One region of the Ideonella flava genome, then DNA from elsewhere that is predicted to be linked to it. Evidence: riboswitches for the same ligand, from Rfam matches in the RefSeq annotation. Region 1 holds a riboswitch; the other holds the start of a gene.
The links. A riboswitch is a leader RNA that binds a small molecule or an ion and turns the genes downstream of it on or off. The one in region 1 is predicted to bind S-adenosylhomocysteine.

Region 1 (9,557 bases):
GTTCACCGAGGCCGTGATCGAGGAGATCATCAAGCCGGTGCTGCCGAAGGAGTGGCTCAAGGACACCAAGTTCCTGATCAACCCGACCGGCCGCTTCGTCATCGGCGGCCCGCAAGGCGATTGCGGCCTGACCGGCCGCAAGATCATCGTCGACACCTACGGCGGCGCCTGCCCGCACGGCGGCGGCGCCTTCTCGGGCAAGGATCCCACCAAGGTCGACCGCTCCGCCGCCTACGCCGCCCGCTACGTGGCCAAGAACATCGTCGCCGCCGGCCTGGCGCGCCAGTGCCAGATCCAGGTCGCCTACGCGATCGGCGTGGCGCGCCCGATGAACGTGACGGTCTACACCGAGGGCACTGGCGTGATCCCCGACGACCAGATCGCCGCCCTGGTGAACGAGCACTTCGACCTGCGCCCCAAGGGCATCATCCAGATGCTGGACCTGCTGCGCCCGATCTACGCCAAGACGGCGGCCTATGGACACTTCGGGCGTGAAGAGCCGGAGTTCAGCTGGGAACGCACGGACAAGGTGGCCGAGCTGCGTGCAGCCATCGGGCGCTGAAGCCAGCCTGGTCACGACAAGGGCGCCTTCTGGCGCCCTTTTTGTTGCCCACCTGGCGACACACACTGTCCTCGCGCCCGAGACACAGTGGGCAGTGCAGCCGCCCACGTGAACATACCGGCCGGCGCCCCGGGGCCTCTCGCACGGGGCCAACACGGCGCCCGTTTGACGAGGGTCAAACGCCCGGTACGCCGACGTCCGCCCGGCCCTTCCGCGCCCTGCTTCTTGCATGTCAACTCCGTGCGGCCCCTCGCCGCGCCCTGCCCATGGAGGACTCATGCACCCAGGCGTTATCTCACCGACCCTGCTGCCGGCCCGCATTGCGACCATCGCCATGGCAGCCCTGCTGGCGCTGGCGACGCCGGCGAAGGCGCAGGACATGGCCAACGGCAGCGACCTCGCGCGCCGCGCCGTCCATGTCTGCGCCGCCTGCCACGGCGACGGCGGCCGCAGCCAGAACCCGGCCTATCCGGCACTCGCCGGGCAGATGCCGATGTACCTGGCCCGCCAGCTGAAGGACTTCCGCGCCCAGCAACGGTCCGAAGCGGGAACGCAGGCCTACATGTGGGGGGTCTCGGCCCTGCTGGATGACGACACCATCCAGGCGCTGGCCGATTACTACAGCGCCCAGACGCCGCTGGCAGGCCACGGCAAGGCCAGTCCGGCGGTGCTGCGCGCCGGACGCGACATCTTCGACAACGGCCTGCCGGCCAAGGGCGTGCGTGCCTGCGCCAGCTGCCATGGAGAGCACGCCGAGGGCGCCGCCGGCTTCCCTCGCCTGGCCGGCCAGCACGCCGACTACCTGTACGCCCAGCTCAAGGGCTTCGGCAGCCGCCTGCGCCCGCACGGGGTGCTGATGAGGGCCGAGGCCGCCCACATGAGCCCCGTGCAGATGAAGGCGGTGGCCGCCTACCTTCAGTCGCTGTAGGCGGGCGCGCTCAGGCCTTGCGCGGGCGCACGAGCGAGGCGGCCTTCTTGGCCTGGATGCGCGCCGTGTCCACGTCGGCGTCGTGCACCAGCGCCACACCCATGCGGCGCTTGACGAAGCTCTCGGGCTTGCCGAACAGGCGCAGCTCCGAGTTCGGCACCGCCAGGGCCTCGGCCACGCCGTCGAACACCACCGCCTGCGCCTCGACGCCGCCGTAGATCACGGCGCTGGCGCCGGGGCTCTTCAGCGTCGTGTCGACCGGCAGGCCGAGGATGGCCCGGGCGTGCAGTTCGAACTCGTTCTGCCACTGGGTGATCATGGTCACCATGCCGGTGTCGTGCGGGCGCGGGCTCACCTCGCTGAACCAGACTTCGTCGCCCTTGACGAAGAGCTCGACCCCGAAAAGACCCTGGCCGCCCAGGTCGCCGGTGACGGCGCCCGCGATCTCGCGAGCCCGCTGCAACGCCACGGATGACATCGGCTGCGGCTGCCAGCTTTCGACATAGTCGCCGCTGACCTGCACGTGGCCGATGGGCTCGCAGAACTGCGTCTGCACCTCGCCGCCCGCGGCCTTCGCCCGCACGGTGAGCAGCGTGATCTCGTAGTCGAAATCGATGAAGCCCTCGACGATCACCCGGCCGTGGCTGACCCGGCCACCGGCCATGGCGTGGTCCCAGGCCTTGGCCACGTCCGCCGGGCCGTCGATCTTGCTCTGGCCCTTGCCGGAGCTGCTCATCACCGGCTTGACGATGCAGGGATACCCGATCCCGCCATCGATGGCCGCCTGCAGTTCGGCCAGCGAATCGCAGAAGCGGTACGGGCTGGTCGGCAGGCCGAGCGTTTCGGCGGCCAGGCGGCGGATGCCCTCGCGATCCATCGTCAGGCGCGCGGCCCGTGCCGTCGGGATGACCCGCACCGTGCCGGCGGCCTCGAGCTCCTGAAGCACCGGGGTCGCAATGGCCTCGATCTCGGGAACCACCAGGTCGGGCCGCTCGGCCTCGATCAGGGCACGCAGCGCCGCCGGGTCGCTCATCGCGATGGTGTGCGCGTGGTGCGCCACCTGCTGCCCCGGGGCGTTCTCGTAGCGGTCGACGGCAATGGTCTCGACGCCCAGGCGCTGCAACGCGATCAGCACCTCCTTGCCCAGCTCGCCCGCACCCAACAGCATCACGCGCAGGGCGGCGGGCGACAACGGTGTTCCCAGTGGTTTCATCGGTCGGCCTGATCTTCGGCAATGGAATCCGGCATTGTCGCCGCCGGCCACGGCCGCCCCCGACCGGAGGCATCATCGGCCATGCCTCGCGCCTCGACTCTCGACGACCTGCGCCGCTACGCCATCGCCCGCAGCCTCTTCACGCCGACGACCCTGCCGCGCGCCATCGAGAAGCTCGGCTTCGTGCAGGCCGACCCGATCCGCGCCCCCGCCCGCGCCCAGGACCTGACGCTGCGCCACCGCGTGACGGACTACACCGCCGGCGACCTGGAACGCCGCTATCCGCGCCTGCCCATCGACGAGGACCACTTCGTCAACTACGGCTTCCTGCCCGCGCGCCACCTGGCACTCATGCACCCGCGCACGCCGCGCCACGCCTGGACGGACGCGCGCTGGAAGCAGGCGCACGAGGTGCTCGCCTTCGTGCGAGAGCGCGGCGAGGTGCATCCCAAAGAGGTCGACGATCACTTCGCCCATGGCCGCACGCGCAACTGGTTCGGCGGCTCTTCGCGCGCAAGCACCGAGCTGCTGGATGGCATGCACTACCGCGGCCTCCTTCGCGTGGCGCGCCGCGACGGTGGCGTTCGGGTCTATGCGGCGCGCGAGCCGCACGAGGCGGTGAGCGACCCGGCGGAGGTCAGCGCCCGGGTCGACGCCCTGCTGGACCTGGTGGTGGCCAAGTACGCGCCCTTGCCAGGAGCCAGCCTCGGTTACCTGGCCAGCCTGATGGGTGGCGGCGCGCCGCAGTGGCGCGGCGAGCGCGCCGCGGCCCTGGCGCGCGCCAAGCAGCGCCTGGCCCGGACGAAGCTGGATGGCATCGACTGGTACTGGCCCGCCGGCGAGAACCCGTCGTCGCGCCGCCACCAGGTGCCCGAGCGGGTGCACCTGTTCGCGCCCTTCGACCCGGTCGTGTGGGACCGGCGGCGCTTCGAGCTTTTCTGGGGCTGGGCCTACCGCTTCGAGGCCTACACGCCGGCGCCGAAGCGGCAGCTGGGCTACTACGCGCTGCCACTGATGTGGCGCGACGAGGTCATCGGCTGGGCCAACGCCTCGGTGAAGAACGAGCGGCTCGCGATCGACAGCGGATACGTCAGCGGCCGCGCGCCGCGCGACCCACTTTTCCGCCGCGCGCTGGAAGAGGAGCGTCAACGGCTGTCGGACTTCCTCGGGCTGGAAGGCTGAGCGTTCAACGCGCCGCGAGCAGCGCAGCAGCGACCTCGGCAAAGCCTCGCCCGCGCTCGCCGGCTGTCACGTAGGCCGGCTTGACGATGAGCTCGCTCCAGAAGCGCGCGATGTTGGCCACGCCGACGGACAGCGGCACTCGCTCGAACATCAGCTGGTCGTTGGTCGAATCGCCGACGTAGAGCCAGTCCCCCGGCTCGAAAGAGCGGCCGACGACTTCCTCGACGGCCCACGCGGCGGCCGTCCACTTGCTGTGCTCGCCGATCCAGCCGTTGACGTGAATGGAGCTGACGGTCGCGTTCAAGCCGTGGGCCTGCATGACCGAGACGACCTCGTCGATCCGGGCCGGCGGCAGGTGCTCGAACTCGCTGTGGTCGATAGCGATGTCGGTCAGGCGGCCGGCGCTGTCGCGGGCCAACGTGGCGCCGGGCACCTCGCGTAGCACGGCGGCGGCGCCGTCTCGCAGCCGGGCGAGGTTGCGCTCCCGCTCGTCCGGCACCTGAGCGAAATCGTGCCGCAGCCGGCCTTGAGCATCACGGCGCAGCATCACGCCACCGTTCTCGGCCACGATCGCCGCCACCGGCCAGGCCAGCGCGAAGGGCTCGCTCCAGCCCGCCGGGCGGCCGGTGATGGCGATGACCGGCACGCCGGCATCCGCCAGCGACCGCAGCGCCGAGAGCGCCTCCGGCTCGATCGCGCCGTCGCGCGTCAAGGTGTCGTCGATGTCGGTCAGCAGGCCGGCGATACGGACGAGCCGCGCGCGCGGGACCTGCGACCAGGGCGTGGCGCCCGGCAAGGGCGTCGCGGTCGGATCGGGCATGGCGGGCAGTGTCCCATGCGTGCTGAAATCGCCCGCCATGCACACCCCGCCACGCTTCGGTCGCAGCCTGCTGCCCTTGTGGAGCCTGGACCCGGCCGCCACCTATCTCAACCACGGCACGGTCGGCGCCACCCCGCTCGCAGTGCTGGCCGCGCAGGCTGCGCTGCGCGACGAGATCGAGCGTCACCCGGCCCGCATGCTGTTGCGGGAGATCACGCCGATTGGCGTGCAGGGCCAGCCGGGTGGTGCGGGGCCGGATGGGCGGCCGCGCCAGCGCCTGCGGGCCGCGGCCGCCGCCGTCGCACCCTGGCTCGGCGTGACCGGGGACGACCTGGTCTTCGTGGCCAATGCCACCACCGGCGCCAATGCCGTGCTGTCGTCCTTCCGCCTCGCCGCAGGCGACGAGGTGCTGGTGACGAACCGGACTTACGGCGGCGTGGCGCGCGCCGCGGCACACCATGCGGCTCGCGCCGGAGCGACCGTGTGCACGACAGCGCTGCCCTTTCCGGGCGCCGATGCCGCCGCCCTGGTGGCCGCCGTCGAGGCCGCGCTCACGCCGCGCACCCGCCTGGCCGTGCTGGACCACGTGAGCCCCGAGACCGCCCTGCTCATGCCGCTTGCCGAGATGGCTGCCGTCTGCCGCGCACGCGGCGTGGCGGTGCTGGCCGATGGCGCCCATGCACCCGGCGCCGTCCCGGTCGACATCCCGTCGCTGGGCGTCGATTTCTATGCGGCCAACCTGCACAAGTGGGCCTTCGCACCGCGCAGCTGTGCCGTGCTCTGGGCTGCGCCGGCCCGACGCGATGATCTGCATCCCACCGTCACCTCCTGGGGCTCGGGCCTGGGCTGGCATGCCGAGTTCGACTGGGTCGGCACCAGCGACCCCACGCCCTACCTGTGCGCGCCAGCGGGCCTGGCCTTCATCGACGAGGCCTTGGGCGGCCGTGAGGCCCTGTGGGCTCACAACCACGGGCTGGCCTGGCGTTCAGCGGAGCGCCTGTGCGAACGCTGGAACCTGCCCTGGCTCACACCGCGCCGGATGGTCGGCAGCATGGTCAGCGTGCCGCTGCCGCCGGCGCTGGGCCATGGCGCCGCTGCGGCGACAGCACTGAAGGACTGGCTGCTGTTCGAGCACTCGATCGAGGCGCAGATCCTGGCCATCGACGAGGCGCTCTGGTGGCGCATCTCGGCCCAGGCCTACAACGACGACGAGGACATCGAGCGCGTGGCATCCGTCATCGACTCGCGCCTTCGCGGCGGTTAGAATCCGTCCCTCGTTCCGAGGAGCGTTGCAAGGCCGCCTACCGGCCCCAGGCTCGGAACTCCACATTTGCAACGGCGCTCACCCGCATGAACTGCGTGGTGATGCGTGCCTACCAGGCTCCATCGTCTCGTCGCCCTTGCGGGTCGCTCCCATTTCGACCGACCGGAGTCATTGCCATGAACGCAGCCGTTCTCAAGCCCGCCGCCGCGGACCACGCCATCACCGACATCGGCCTGGCCGATTGGGGCCGCAAGGAAATCAACATCGCCGAGACCGAGATGCCCGGCCTGATGGCAATCCGCGAGGAATTCGCCGCCAGCCAGCCCCTGAAGGGCGCTCGCATCACCGGCAGCCTGCACATGACGATCCAGACCGCCGTGCTGGTCGAGACGCTGCAGGCGCTGGGCGCGCAGGTCCGCTGGGCCTCGTGCAACATCTTCTCGACGCAGGACCACGCCGCCGCGGCGCTCGTCGCCCGCGGCACCCCCGTCTTCGCCTACAAGGGCGAGTCGCTCAAGGACTACTGGGACTACACCCATCGCATCTTCGAGTTCGGCAACGCCGGCTCCGAGGGTGAAGGCCCCAACATGATCCTGGACGACGGCGGCGACGCGACGCTGCTGATGCACCTGGGCCAGCGCGCCGAGAAAGACGCCAGCGTCCTGGCCAACCCGGGCAGCGAGGAAGAGCGCGAGCTGTATGCCGCCATCAAGGGCAAGCTGGCCATCGACCCCACCTGGTACACCCGCAAGAGCGCCCAGATCATCGGCGTGACCGAAGAGACCACCACCGGCGTGCACCGCCTGAACGAGATGAGCGCCAAGGGCACGCTGCTGTTCCGCGCCATCAACGTCAACGACTCCGTCACCAAGAGCAAGTTCGACAACCTCTACGGCTGCCGCGAGAGCCTGGTCGACGGCATCAAGCGCGCGACCGACGTGATGGTCGCCGGCAAGATCGCCGTCGTGGCCGGCTACGGCGACGTGGGCAAGGGCTCGGCGCAGGCGCTGCGTGCCCTGTCGGCCCAGGTGTGGGTCACCGAGATCGACCCCATCAACGCCCTGCAGGCCGCGATGGAGGGCTACCGCGTCGTCACCATGGACGACGCCTGCTCGCAGGGCGACATCTTCGTCACCGCCACCGGCAACAAGCACGTGATCACCCACGACCACATGGCGAAGATGAAGGACCAGGCCATCGTCTGCAACATCGGCCACTTCGACAACGAGATCGACATCGCCTCGCTCGAGAAGTACCAGTGGGAAGAGATCAAGCCGCAGGTCGACCACATCATCTTCCCGGACGGCAAGCGCATCATCATGCTGGCCAAGGGCCGCCTGGTGAACCTGGGCTGCGGCACCGGCCACCCGAGCTACGTGATGTCCAGCTCGTTCGCCAACCAGACGATCGCGCAGATCGAGCTCTTCACCAAGCCCGAGGCCTACCGGGTCGGCCAGGTCTACGTGCTGCCGAAGCACCTGGACGAGAAGGTCGCGCGGCTGCAGCTGAAGAAGCTCAACGCCAAGCTCAGCGTGCTCACCGACGAGCAGGCGGCCTACATCGGCGTGTCCAAGAACGGCCCCTACAAGCCGGACACCTACAGGTATTGACGACCCACCCCGTAGCGCCTGCGGCGCTCCCCCTCGAGGGGCGCAGCCAGCGGCCCGGCAAAGCCGGATCCGCGGCAGCCGCTTGGTAGCGCGGGAGCACCGAGACGCGGATGCGCGCTGACCAACTCCTAGTTGCACAGGGCCTCGCCCCCAGCCGGTCGGCCGCCCAGCGGCTGATCGATCGGGGCGCCGTGCGCTGGCTCGGGCCGCAAGGCTGGCTGGTGCCAAAGAAGGCCGGCGAAGACCTGCCCGAAGGCTGCGAGATCGAGCTGACCGACGATGCCGAGCTGCGCTGGGCATCGCGCGGCGGCCTGAAGCTCGAGGGCGTTCTGCGCGAAAGCGGGCTGCCCTTGACCGGCGCCGTGGCGCTCGACGTGGGCCAGAGCACCGGCGGCTTCACCGACGTGCTGCTGGCCGCCGGCGCGGCGCACGTGGTGGGCGTCGATGTCGGCCACGGCCAGTTGCACCCGCGATTGGCGGCCGACCCGCGCGTCACCGCGCTGGAAGGCGTCAACGCGCGCTCGCTGACCCGTGAGCAGATCGGCGCCGCCATGCCGGCGGCCGGCTTCGACTTCATCACGGGCGACCTGTCCTTCATCTCCCTGACCCTGGTGCTGCCCGCGCTGACCCTCCTGCTGGCACCGACCGGCACGCTGCTCTTGCTGGTCAAGCCCCAGTTCGAGCTGCAGCCGGTCGACATCGGCAAGAAGGGCCTCGTGAAGGACGCCTCCGCCTACGGCCACGTCGAGGCCCGCCTGCGCAAGGCCTGCGGCCGCATCGGGCTCGAGGTGGTGGCCTGGCGCGACAGCCCCACCACCGGCGGCGACGGCAACCGCGAGTTCTTCATCGAGGCGCGACTGGCCTCCTCCCCAGTGACCCCGACCTGATCCGACCATGACCGACACTTCCCGCCCCGAACCGAAGCGCGTGCCGATCAGCTTCGAGTTCTTCCCGCCCAACACCCCCGTCGGCAGCGAGAAGCTGAAGACCGTGGTGCAGGATCTCGCCGCCGTGAAGCCGGAGTTCTTCAGCGTCACCTATGGCGCCGGCGGCTCGACGCGCGAAAAGACCCTGGCCACCGTGCGCGACATCGCGGCCCTCGGCCATGAGGCCGCGCCTCACCTGAGCTGCGTCGGCTCCACGCGCGAAGGCATCGCCGAGATCCTCGCCACCTACCGCGCCCAGGGCATCCGGCGGATCGTCGCGCTGCGCGGCGACCTGCCGAGCGGCACGGCCACCGCCGGCGAGTTCCGCTTCGCCTCCGAACTGGTGGCCTTCATCCGCGAGACGCAGGGCGCCGACTGGCACATCGAGGTCGCGGCCTACCCCGAGTACCACCCGCAGCAGCGTTATGCCCGCCGCGACCTGCAGTTCTTCGTCGACAAGGTCCAGGCCGGCGCGACCTCGGCGATCACCCAGTTCTTCTTCAACCCGGACGCCTACTTCCACTTCGTCGACGAGGTGCGGGCGATGGGCGTCACCGTGCCCATCGTGCCGGGCATCATGCCCATCCACAACTACGCGCGCATCGCCCAGTTCGCCGCGCGCGACGGCATAGAGATCCCGCGCTGGGCGGCGCTGAAGATGGAGGGCTTCCTCGACGACACCGCGTCCATCCGTGCCTTCGGGCTGGACGTGGTGACGCGGCTGTGCGAGCGGCTGATCGCCGGCGGCGCCCCGGGCCTGCACTTCTACACGCTGAACCAGAGCGCGCTCACGCTCGAGGTCTGCCGCCGGCTGGGTCTCTGAGCACCGTGCTCGGGTATCGCCTGCCGCGCTGTGGCGCCGCCGCATCGCGCGGCGACAGCCCTTCTTAAGCCAGATCAAGGCACCGCGGCTGTTGCGGGTTATGCCGGATCCGCTTGCGGGACGGCAAGGGCCGCAAGGCGCTCTTTCGATGCAATGGCGACATGGCCCAAGCGCCATGTCCATTGCAACCCAGAAGGAGTGTTCCCATCATGAAGCGCCCTCTCATCGC
Region 2 (9,557 bases), on a different contig from region 1:
CTACCCCTTCGGCTGGCTGGGCGTGCTGGCCGACGTGCCGCCGGTGCACGAGGAGCTCATCTACGCCAACCACCCGCGCGGCTTCGCGCTGTGCAGCATGCGCAGCAAGACCCGGGTGCGCTACTACGTGCAGTGCTCGCTCGACGACCACGTCGAGGACTGGAGCGACGAGCGCTTCTTCGGCGAGCTCAAGCGCCGCCTGCCCGAGGCGGACGCCGCCCACCTGATCGAGGGCCCGTCGATCGAGAAGAGCATCGCGCCGCTGCGCAGCTTCGTGGCCGAGCCGATGCGCTTCGGCCGGCTCTTCCTTGCGGGAGACGCCGCCCACATCGTGCCGCCGACCGGCGCCAAGGGCCTGAACCTCGCGGCTTCGGATGTCGCGCTGCTCAGCCGCGCGATCGCCGAGCACTATCGCGGCTCGGACGCCGGCCTCGACAACTACTCGCAACGCGCCCTGTCGCGCGTGTGGAAGGCCGAGCGCTTCTCCTGGTGGTTCACGTCGCTGATGCACCGCTTTCCCGAGACGGGCGAGTTCGGCCGCAAGATGCAGCAGGCGGAGCTGGACTACCTGGTGAAGTCCGAAGCCGCGATGCGCTCGATGGCCGAGAACTACGTCGGCCTGCCCCTGGACGCCTGACCCCTTGGCGGGCGGGGGACAAGGGCCGGCTTTCTACAATCGGGCCCCATGAAGCCCACCCCCGCCTACACCCGCGGCGCCGCCCTGCCGGCCATCCTTGCGCAACGCATTGCCATCATCGACGGGGCGATGGGCACCATGATCCAGCGCTACAAGCTGGGCGAGGCCGACTTCCGCAACGAGGCGCTGAAGGACCATCCCAAGGACCTCAAGGGCAACAACGACCTGCTCGTGCTGACCCGGCCGGACGTGATCCGCGAGATCCACGAGCAGTACCTGGCCGCCGGCGCCGACATCATCGAGACCAACACCTTCGGCGCCACTTCCATCGCGCAGGAGGACTACGGCCTGGCGCCTCTCGCACGAGAGATGAACGTGGCCGCCGCCCGGCTGGCCCGCGAAGCGGCGGATCGCTACAGCACCCCCGACAAGCCTCGCTTCGTCGCCGGCGCGCTCGGCCCGACGCCGCGCACCGCGAGCATCAGCCCCGACGTGAACGACCCGGGCGCGCGCAACGTCAGCTTCGACCAGCTGCGCGAGGCCTACAAGGAACAGGCCGCCGGCCTGCTGGAAGGCGGCGTCGACCTGTTCCTGGTCGAGACCATCTTCGACACGCTCAATGCCAAGGCCGCCATCTTCGCGCTCGACGAGCTGATGGAAGAGACCGGCGAGCGGCTGCCGGTGGTCATCTCCGGCACGGTGACGGACGCCTCCGGCCGCATCCTTTCGGGCCAGACGGTCGGCGCGTTCTGGCACTCGGTTCGGCACGCGCGGCCTCTGGCGGTGGGACTGAACTGCGCCCTCGGCGCGGCGCTGATGCGCCCGTACATCGAGGAACTCGCGCGCCTGGCCGACGACACCTACGTCAGCTGCTATCCCAACGCGGGCCTGCCCAACCCGATGAGCGACACCGGCTTCGACGAAACGCCCGAGGTCACCAGCGGCCTGCTGGAGGAGTTCGCGAAGAGCGGCTTCCTCAACATCGCCGGCGGCTGCTGCGGCACCACGCCAGAGCACATCGCCGCCATCGCCAAGCGCGTGGGCAGCTACCGGCCGCGCCATCGGCGCGATCCGCTGCTCACGCACCTGGTGGCCGAAGCCGCCTGAGACGTTCGCCGGCCGCAGGCTCAGCTCGCGGTGGCCGTTGCCATCGCGTGCCCGCTCAAGCTGGAGGTGACCCGCTCTCGCAGGCGCTGCAGCGCGCCTTCGCCGACATCGTCCGAGGCAGGCGCGTGCGCCAGGGTGTTCAGCACGTGGGCCTTGGCCAGCTTGTAGTCGGCTTCGGGCAGGACGCTGGCGAGCCAGGCGAACTGCACTTCGATGCCGCAATCGGCGGATTTCTGCGGCGTCATCTGCGGCCCGGTCGGCTCCAGGTCCACTCCGTCGGGGCCGAAGGTCTGCAGCCACACCCACAGCGGCAAGCCGGCGCCCGGGGCGCGCCAGGCGCCGTCCTCCTGCTCCGTGCGGTCCGAGAAATTGACGACGCGGTTGTTCAGGAACCCCATGGCACGGCCCGCGTCTTCAAGCTGCATGACCTTTCCAATGGCGGGATGCCGGGTCGTGAGACCAACTGCAAGACCGAGGCCGTCCGACAGATGGCCCCAGCCGTGCGAATTGAAGATGCTCAGCTGGACCTGCCTGCCTGGCAGCCGGGTGGCGGAGATCGCGAGGGCGTGGGCCTCGTCTCCCACCTCCTGGGAGACTCTCACGAGCAGATGCTCCCCTTCCTTCAGGCGGCTCAGCCTGTCACCCGGATCGACGGGGTCGCCATCGGCCGCCCTGCTGAGATAGCCGCCCGACGGGGTCGGCACCAACTCGACAGCAATCGATTTCGCCAGCGATTCGCGTGCACGCCGCACGGCCGCCGGGTCGGTGCAGTTCGCCTCGATGTGGCGCAATGCGCCTTCCATGACCCTGGACAGCGCGGCTTCTGCGGAAGCGGACACGCCGGCAGCCGGCGTGCCGGCCGCTGTCCGGGCCAACATCTGCAGCAAGTCAGGCTCGACGCGCGACACGGTCTGCATCAACGCCGGCTCGACGTACAGCTCTTCACCCGGCGACGGCCCTTGGGCCAGGTTCACCGGGATCGGTCCCGGGTCGAGCCCGCTGCGCGCCGGGCGCTGTTCGCAGCGGCTTTCGAGCGGCCCGCTCACGCCATCGGCCAGGAAACGAAGCGTGTCGGAAGGGCCCGCCTCCAGCCGACCAGAGGAGGCCTCGCCGTTCGGCCATCGAAGCACCGCCCGAGGCGGCAGGAAGGCATCGGCCTGCGGACTCGACGCCCTGCTTTCGCGCGCAGACAAGCCCTCCGGCGAGGGCGACGGCTGGGCTGCGGTCGGTCGCGGCGCTCCTTCAGACCGGTTGGCGCCAGCGTCGCGCGTCAGCGAGGGGGAGTGGGCTTGATGACGATGTGCTTTCGTCGAGAGGCATTGACCCATGGTGTCGCAGGCAGGACGCTTCGGAAGTGCACGGATCGCGACAGTAGGGTCGCTGCGCCTGGCTTGTCGAACCCATGCGAAGGGGCGAGCGACTTCCCGAAGCCGACCGCTCCCGCCGACCAGCGAATGCAGGCGCCGAATCCTCCAGCGGCTGGCGAAGCTCGAGGCTCAGACCAGCTTGTGCAACGCGTCCAGGTTCGGCTGCACCCGCACCTCGCCCGCGGGCACGCCCGTCTCGACCTGGTACTTCGGCAAAGCCGTGTGGCGCACCGCCGGCACGGCCAGCGGCAGGCCTTCGCGGTTGACCAGGCTGACCACCGTCAGCGCGGCCTTGGGGTTGGGCTGGCGCTTCATCACGAGCGCGATCTCGCCGCAGGTCAGCTTCACCCACGCGCCGGGCGGATGCAGACCCGTCTCGGCCAGCAGCGCCTGCCCGGCCTCGTCGGGGTGGCCTCCTTCGTCGAAGAAGGCCGCCTGCGCGGCCGCCTTGGCCGACAGCGCCGCGCGGTGGCGCCGGGCCGACAGTCGGGCGGCATAGCGGTCGGCCCGCTGGATCAGTCGCGCCAGCCGCAGGCCGGGCTCCAGGCGATCCAGCGATCCGCTGGGGGCGTCGTGGTGATGGCGCACCACCTGCAGCCACAGAGGGTCCTCGATCCCTGCCGACGCGAGCAGCTCGACGCCGCGTGCGGCATGGGCATCCACCTGGACCCGCTGGGCCGGACTCAGGGGCCGCGTCTGGCGGACCAGTTCGTTCTGCAGCGGCACCATGCCGACGTTCATCGACAGGGCCGCGCGGGTCAGCGGCCGCCGCCATTGCGGCTGCCAGCCGGGCAGGCGCGGCCCGGCCAGCGCGCACAACAGCATCACCAGGATGGCGTGCAGCGTGCTGTAGTCTTCGGGCCGACTGGCGGCGGCGTGGAAGAAGCGCAGCAGCGTCGCATCGACCTGCCGCTGCAGCCTCGCCAGCATCTCCTCGGCCAGTTCGTCCAGGCGCTGCTCCCAGCGGGAGGTGCGGGTGTCGGCACCGGACCCGGGGGCGCTCAGCAGGACGCGTGCGCGGGCCTCTAGATCCGGCCATTCGAGCGGACGCTCGCCCGGCTTCGGCAGCTCGACGGCGCGCCGTTCGTAGTCGGGCTTGAGCGCGGCGATCTCGGCCAGCGTCGCCTCGCCGGTGCGCAGCAGGTGGTCGACCTGGGCGTTGAGCTGGCGCTGCACCAGGTCCTTCTCACCCTCCTCGATGAACAGCGCCCGCGCCAGCAGGTAGCCGAGCTGATGCGGATCGGCGATCGCCGAACCGCGGTGCACGAGCACCTGGCCGTTGACATCCCGCAGCGAGAAGGCCAGCGGAATGCCCGGAGCGAGACCGTCAGGGGTGATGGGGACGAGTTTCATGGCGGACAGGCACCGGCCCGTCGCGCGGGGCGGCCGGGCCTTCCGGGGATTTCGGCCGCCGACCGGGGAAGTTGAGCTCAGCGAGAGGCGCTGCTGGCGGCCGCCGCGGGGGGCGGCACGACGCGCGGCGCCGGCGGCAGGGTGGCGTCGTCCAGCTTGCGCAAGCCCCCGGCCGGCGCGACCAGGCGCAGCAGCACCTGGTCATCCTCGGCCGAGGCGGCCGCGGCCACGCGCCAGCTCGGCACGCCGCGCCCGGCCAGATGGGTGCGGATCGCCGCCATGCGCTCGGCCGAGGCCTTGCCCGAGGGCGGCGCCGCCTGGAGCCTGGCCGCGGGCTGGCGCTTCAGGCTCTGGGACAGCTTGTCCAGCACCGCCTGCAAGGGCGGCTTGGGCGCCGCGGCCGCCGGAGCATCGAAGGCGTATTTCATCGGCACCACCAGCCGGACGCTGCCGTCACGCTCGCCGCTGACCTGCACCGGCGTGCCCGCGAAGAGCTCGCCCAGCCACCGCGACTCGGCGGCGAGCGGGGCATCGGGCGGCATGGCGGGCTTGCCGGGAGAGGGCTCGACCGCCTCCGGAGCCCCCGGCGCAGGCGACGGGGTCGTGGCCGGCTGGGTCGTCCGGCAGGCCTGCAGCGCTGCAAGCAGAAGCAGGCACAGCCCGAGGCGGGAAAGAAGACGGCCGGGAGTCATGGCGGCATTCGAGCAAACAGCCTGCCCGGTAGCGAGCGTCCAGGTGTAAGCGTCGTCAGGCTGGGTGAATGGGGGCTTGCGTAGAATCCCTGAACCGTCCGAGGAGCGTTGCGACGGCGTGCCCGCGAGACTGCCGCCGGTTGCGCCGCCAGGCTCGGCACGGTGCGCACGGCAGCCCGCCGGGCGCTCCAACGGCGCTCACCCGGGCCGCAGCGCGGCCGCCGCGGGTGAGCCGTGGTGGTGGTCGCGGCCCTTTCCCCGCTGTCCCCTCCGCCGCCATGAACGCCATCGCCTCCTCCGCCGAACGCTCCGCCAACGTCGCCCCGCCGCCCATGCGCCTGTCGGGCCTGGAGCCGGTGTCTATCGGTGCCGGCACCCTCTTCGTCAACGTCGGCGAGCGCACCAACGTCACCGGCTCCAAGGCCTTCGCCCGGATGATCCTCGCCGGCGAGTACGAGAAGGCGCTGGCCGTGGCGCGGCAGCAGGTCGAGAACGGCGCCCAGGTCATCGACGTCAACATGGACGAGGCGATGCTCGACAGCCAGGCGGCGATGGAGCGCTTCCTCAAGCTGGCGATGAGCGAGCCCGAGATCGCGCGCGTGCCGATCATGGTCGACTCGTCCAAGTGGAGCGTCATCGAGGCCGGGCTGAAGTGCCTGCAGGGCAAGGGCATCGTCAACTCCATCTCGATGAAGGAAGGCGAGGCGGAGTTCAAGCGCCAGGCGAACCTCGTGCGCCGCTACGGCGCGGCCGCGGTGGTCATGGCCTTCGACGAGCAGGGCCAGGCCGACACCTTCGCCCGCAAGACCGAGATCTGCGCCCGGGCCTACCGCATCCTCGTCGAGGAGGTCGGCTTCCCGCCCGAGGACATCATCTTCGACCCCAACATCTTCGCCATCGCGACCGGCATCGAGGAGCACGACAACTACGCGGTCGACTTCATCCAGGCCACGCGCTGGATCAAGCAGAACCTGCCAGGCGCCAAGGTCTCGGGCGGCGTGTCCAACGTGAGCTTCAGCTTCCGCGGCAACGAGCCGGTGCGCGAGGCGATCCACACGGTCTTCCTCTACCACGCGATCCAGGCCGGCATGGACATGGGCATCGTCAACGCCGGCATGGTCGGCGTGTACGACGAACTGGACGCCGAGCTGCGCGAGCGCGTCGAGGACGTGGTGCTCAACCGCCGCAAGGATTCGACCGAGCGGCTGCTGGAGATCGCCGAGGCGGTCAAGGGCGCCGCCAAGGATGACTCGACGCGCCTGGCCTGGCGCAACGCGCCGGTCGAGGAACGCCTGTCGCACGCCCTGGTCAACGGCATCACCGACTTCATCAACGAGGACACCGAAGAGGCCTGGCGTGCCATCGAGGCCCGGCAAGGTCGGCCGCTGCACGTGATCGAAGGGCCCTTGATGGCGGGCATGAACATCGTCGGCGACCTCTTCGGCGCCGGCAAGATGTTCCTGCCGCAGGTGGTCAAGAGCGCCCGGGTGATGAAGCAGGCGGTCGCGCATCTGCTGCCCTACATCGAGGCCGAGAAGGCCACGCTGGCGGCCGCCGGCGGCGAGACGAAGGCCAAGGGCAAGATCGTCATCGCGACCGTCAAGGGCGACGTGCACGACATCGGCAAGAACATCGTCACCGTCGTGCTCCAGTGCAACAACTTCGAGGTCGTCAACATGGGGGTGATGGTCGCCTGCCAGGACATCCTCGAGAAGGCGCGGGCCGAGGGCGCCGACCTCATCGGCCTGTCGGGCCTGATCACGCCCAGCCTGGAGGAGATGCAGCACGTAGCGGCCGAGATGCAGCGCGACGCTTGGTTCCGCGAGAAGAAGCTGCCGCTGCTGATCGGCGGCGCGACGACCAGCCGCGTGCACACCGCCGTCAAGATCTCGCCTCACTACGAGGGCCCGGTCGTCTACGTGCCGGACGCGTCCCGCGCGGTGGGCGTGTGCTCTGAGCTGCTGTCCGACGACCGCGCCGCCGCCTACGTCGACGAGCTCAAGGCCGACTACGACCGCGTGCGCACCCTGCACGCCGGCAAGAAGGCCACGCCGCTGGTCAAGCTCGCGCAGGCCCGCGCCAACAAGACGCCGATCGACTGGTCGACCCCGCCCGCGAAGCCGCGCTTCATCGGCCGGCGGCTGTTTCGCCACTACGACCTGGCCGAGCTCGCCCAGCACATCGACTGGGGCCCCTTCTTCCAGACCTGGGACCTGGCCGGCCCCTACCCCGCCATCCTGCAGGATCCCGTCGTCGGCGACGCGGCGCGCAAGGTGCTCGAAGACGGCCAGAGGCTGTTGAAGAGGATCATCGACGGCCGCTGGCTGCAGGCCCAGGGCGTGATCGGCCTGTACCCGGCCAACACGGTGGACGACGACGTGATCGAGGTCTACGCCGACGAGTCGCGCGAGCAGGTGCTGCTGCGCTGGGCGCCGCTGCGCATGCAGAGCGAAAGGCCGGTGATCGACGGCGTGAAAAGGCCCAACCGCTCGCTGGCCGACTTCGTCGCTCCGAAGGGAACGCAGCCGGACTACGTCGGCCTGTTCGCCGTCACCGCGGGCATCGGTGCCGATGCCAAGGCGGCCGAGTTCGAGGCTTTGCACGACGACTACCAGTCCATCATGCTCAAGGCCCTGGCCGACCGCCTGGCCGAAGCCTTCGCCGAGCGGCTGCACCAGCGCGTGCGGACCGAGCTCTGGGGCTATGCCGCGGACGAGCAACTGAGCACCGAGGAGCTGATCGCCGAGAAGTACCGCGGCATCCGCCCCGCCCCCGGCTATCCGGCCTGCCCGGACCACGGCGTGAAGGCGGACATGTTCCGCGTGCTGGGCGCCGACGAGATCGGCATGGGCCTGACCGAAAGCCTGGCGATGACGCCGGCGGCGAGCGTGAGCGGGTTCTACCTCGCCCACCCCCAGTCGACCTACTTCAATGTCGGGCGGGTCGGGGAGGACCAGCTGGCGGCCTGGGGCGCGGCGCTTGGCCTTTCGGAGGCCACCGCACGCCGGCGGCTCGTCTCGGTGATGGACGGCAGCCCGGGCGCCGCAGCGTAGAAGCTGGCGTTCAGCTGGGTCTCGCGCACGAGGTAGGTGCGAAAGCGCTGGAACAGCTCGCTGTCGACCGGGCCGGGATCGGCCCAGAAGCTGTCCAGCGGCCCGGGGTGGACCAGGCCCTCGATCGCGTACATGCACTCCCCCAGCGCGATCACCGGCGTGCCGTGGTAAAGCGCCTGCAGGCCGGTGGTGCTGTTCACCGTGACGACGCCGCAGGCATGCTTGAGCAGCGTGGGCAGGTGCTGGTCGTGGATGTAGTGCACCCGCGCGTCTATGCCCAGGCGGCGGGATTCGCGGGCGATCAGGCGGGTGTAGTCGTTGTACGGCCGATCCAGGGGATGGTGCTTGAAGACCAGCAACTGGTGGCCAGGCGCATGCGCCGCGAAGGAGGCCAGCACTTCGCGGATGAAGGCGGGCACGCTCTTGTAGCGGGAATGGCGGCGGATCTGGCTGTCGTTGTAGACCTGCAGGGGCACCAGGAAGAAGCGCTTGTGCTGCTCCGGCGCGCTGAGAAAGGCCTGCATCTCCCGCTCCGCATAGCGGTACCACCACTTTCGCCAGGCTCCGTGGGCCCACTTCAGGCCCTGGCTGACCGGCGCTATCGAGCGGTGGTGGCGGTAGTGCGGGTAGCGCGCATGGCCGAAGGCGCGCGCCATGGAGTAGGCGATGGCCGCCGCCGCGACGGCGCGGAAACTCTGGCCCGTCGGAACCGGTGCAGGCAGCGGCTCGGCATTCAGGTCGCGATAGAAGGCCGGATCGCGCGGCAGCGACGAAGCGGCGTTGACGCCGCCGACCTCCAGCGTGACGTAGTCGGGCCGGACATAGCCCTCCTCGAACACGAACACCGTGATCCCCAGGGCCTCGGCTTCGGCAATCGCTGCCTGGTGCATGCGGCGCGACTGGCCGAACAGCACGATCGCGTCCAGCCTCAGCTCGGCCACCAGGCGCCGCAGGCGCGCCGGCCACTCGTCCATCGGCTCGCGGAACTGGATCACCTGCTCGCCGCGGAAGAACAGGTCGTCACCGGCGTTGAAATTGACCTTCCAGACCTGCTGGCCGTGGGCCCCGAGCGTGACCGCCAGCCGCTCGAAGAACGGCCCCATCGGACCCTGCAACAGCAGCGTCCGACGCTGGCAGAGCAGGCGGTCTAGGGAGGTCGGAATCATCGGAGAACTTCGAACAACGGTCCGTGGTGCCGGTCAGGGTGGCGACACCCTGGACCGTATGGGGTAAAGCTTGAAGACCTGGCAACCCGCATTCCCGCCGGATCGGACGCCCCGGCCGGTGCGCACGCGGCGCTCGGTGACGATTCACTGTGACACTCTAGGCAGGGGAGCGCGAGGTGACG

Region 2: linked by a shared signal. The riboswitch ahead of metH (methionine synthase) and the one ahead of ahcY (adenosylhomocysteinase) in region 1 are both predicted to bind S-adenosylhomocysteine.

What each region holds. Positions count from the first base shown of each region.
Region 1 is NZ_JBPZHD010000017.1:99,367-108,923, reverse strand. Features, by position in the region: gene metK (methionine adenosyltransferase) at 1-562, shown strand, start outside; gene ACS5PM_RS30280 (c-type cytochrome) at 840-1,490, shown strand; gene purT (formate-dependent phosphoribosylglycinamide formyltransferase) at 1,501-2,703, opposite strand; gene ACS5PM_RS30270 (DNA glycosylase AlkZ-like family protein) at 2,785-3,885, shown strand; gene ACS5PM_RS30265 (HAD-IIB family hydrolase) at 3,890-4,705, opposite strand; gene ACS5PM_RS30260 (aminotransferase class V-fold PLP-dependent enzyme) at 4,743-5,969, shown strand; S-adenosyl-L-homocysteine riboswitch at 5,981-6,056, shown strand; gene ahcY (adenosylhomocysteinase) at 6,146-7,579, shown strand; gene ACS5PM_RS30250 (TlyA family RNA methyltransferase) at 7,690-8,466, shown strand; gene metF (methylenetetrahydrofolate reductase [NAD(P)H]) at 8,474-9,328, shown strand; gene ACS5PM_RS30240 (OmpW/AlkL family protein) at 9,538-9,557, shown strand, end outside.
Region 2 is NZ_JBPZHD010000003.1:114,564-124,120, forward strand. Features, by position in the region: gene pobA (4-hydroxybenzoate 3-monooxygenase) at 1-637, shown strand, start outside; gene ACS5PM_RS07385 (homocysteine S-methyltransferase family protein) at 686-1,744, shown strand; gene ACS5PM_RS07390 (hypothetical protein) at 1,765-2,937, opposite strand; gene ACS5PM_RS07395 (HD-GYP domain-containing protein) at 3,241-4,464, opposite strand; gene ACS5PM_RS07400 (hypothetical protein) at 4,542-5,156, opposite strand; S-adenosyl-L-homocysteine riboswitch at 5,251-5,363, shown strand; gene metH (methionine synthase) at 5,435-8,209, shown strand; partial or broken gene ACS5PM_RS07410 (capsule polysaccharide biogenesis protein) at 8,266-9,375, opposite strand.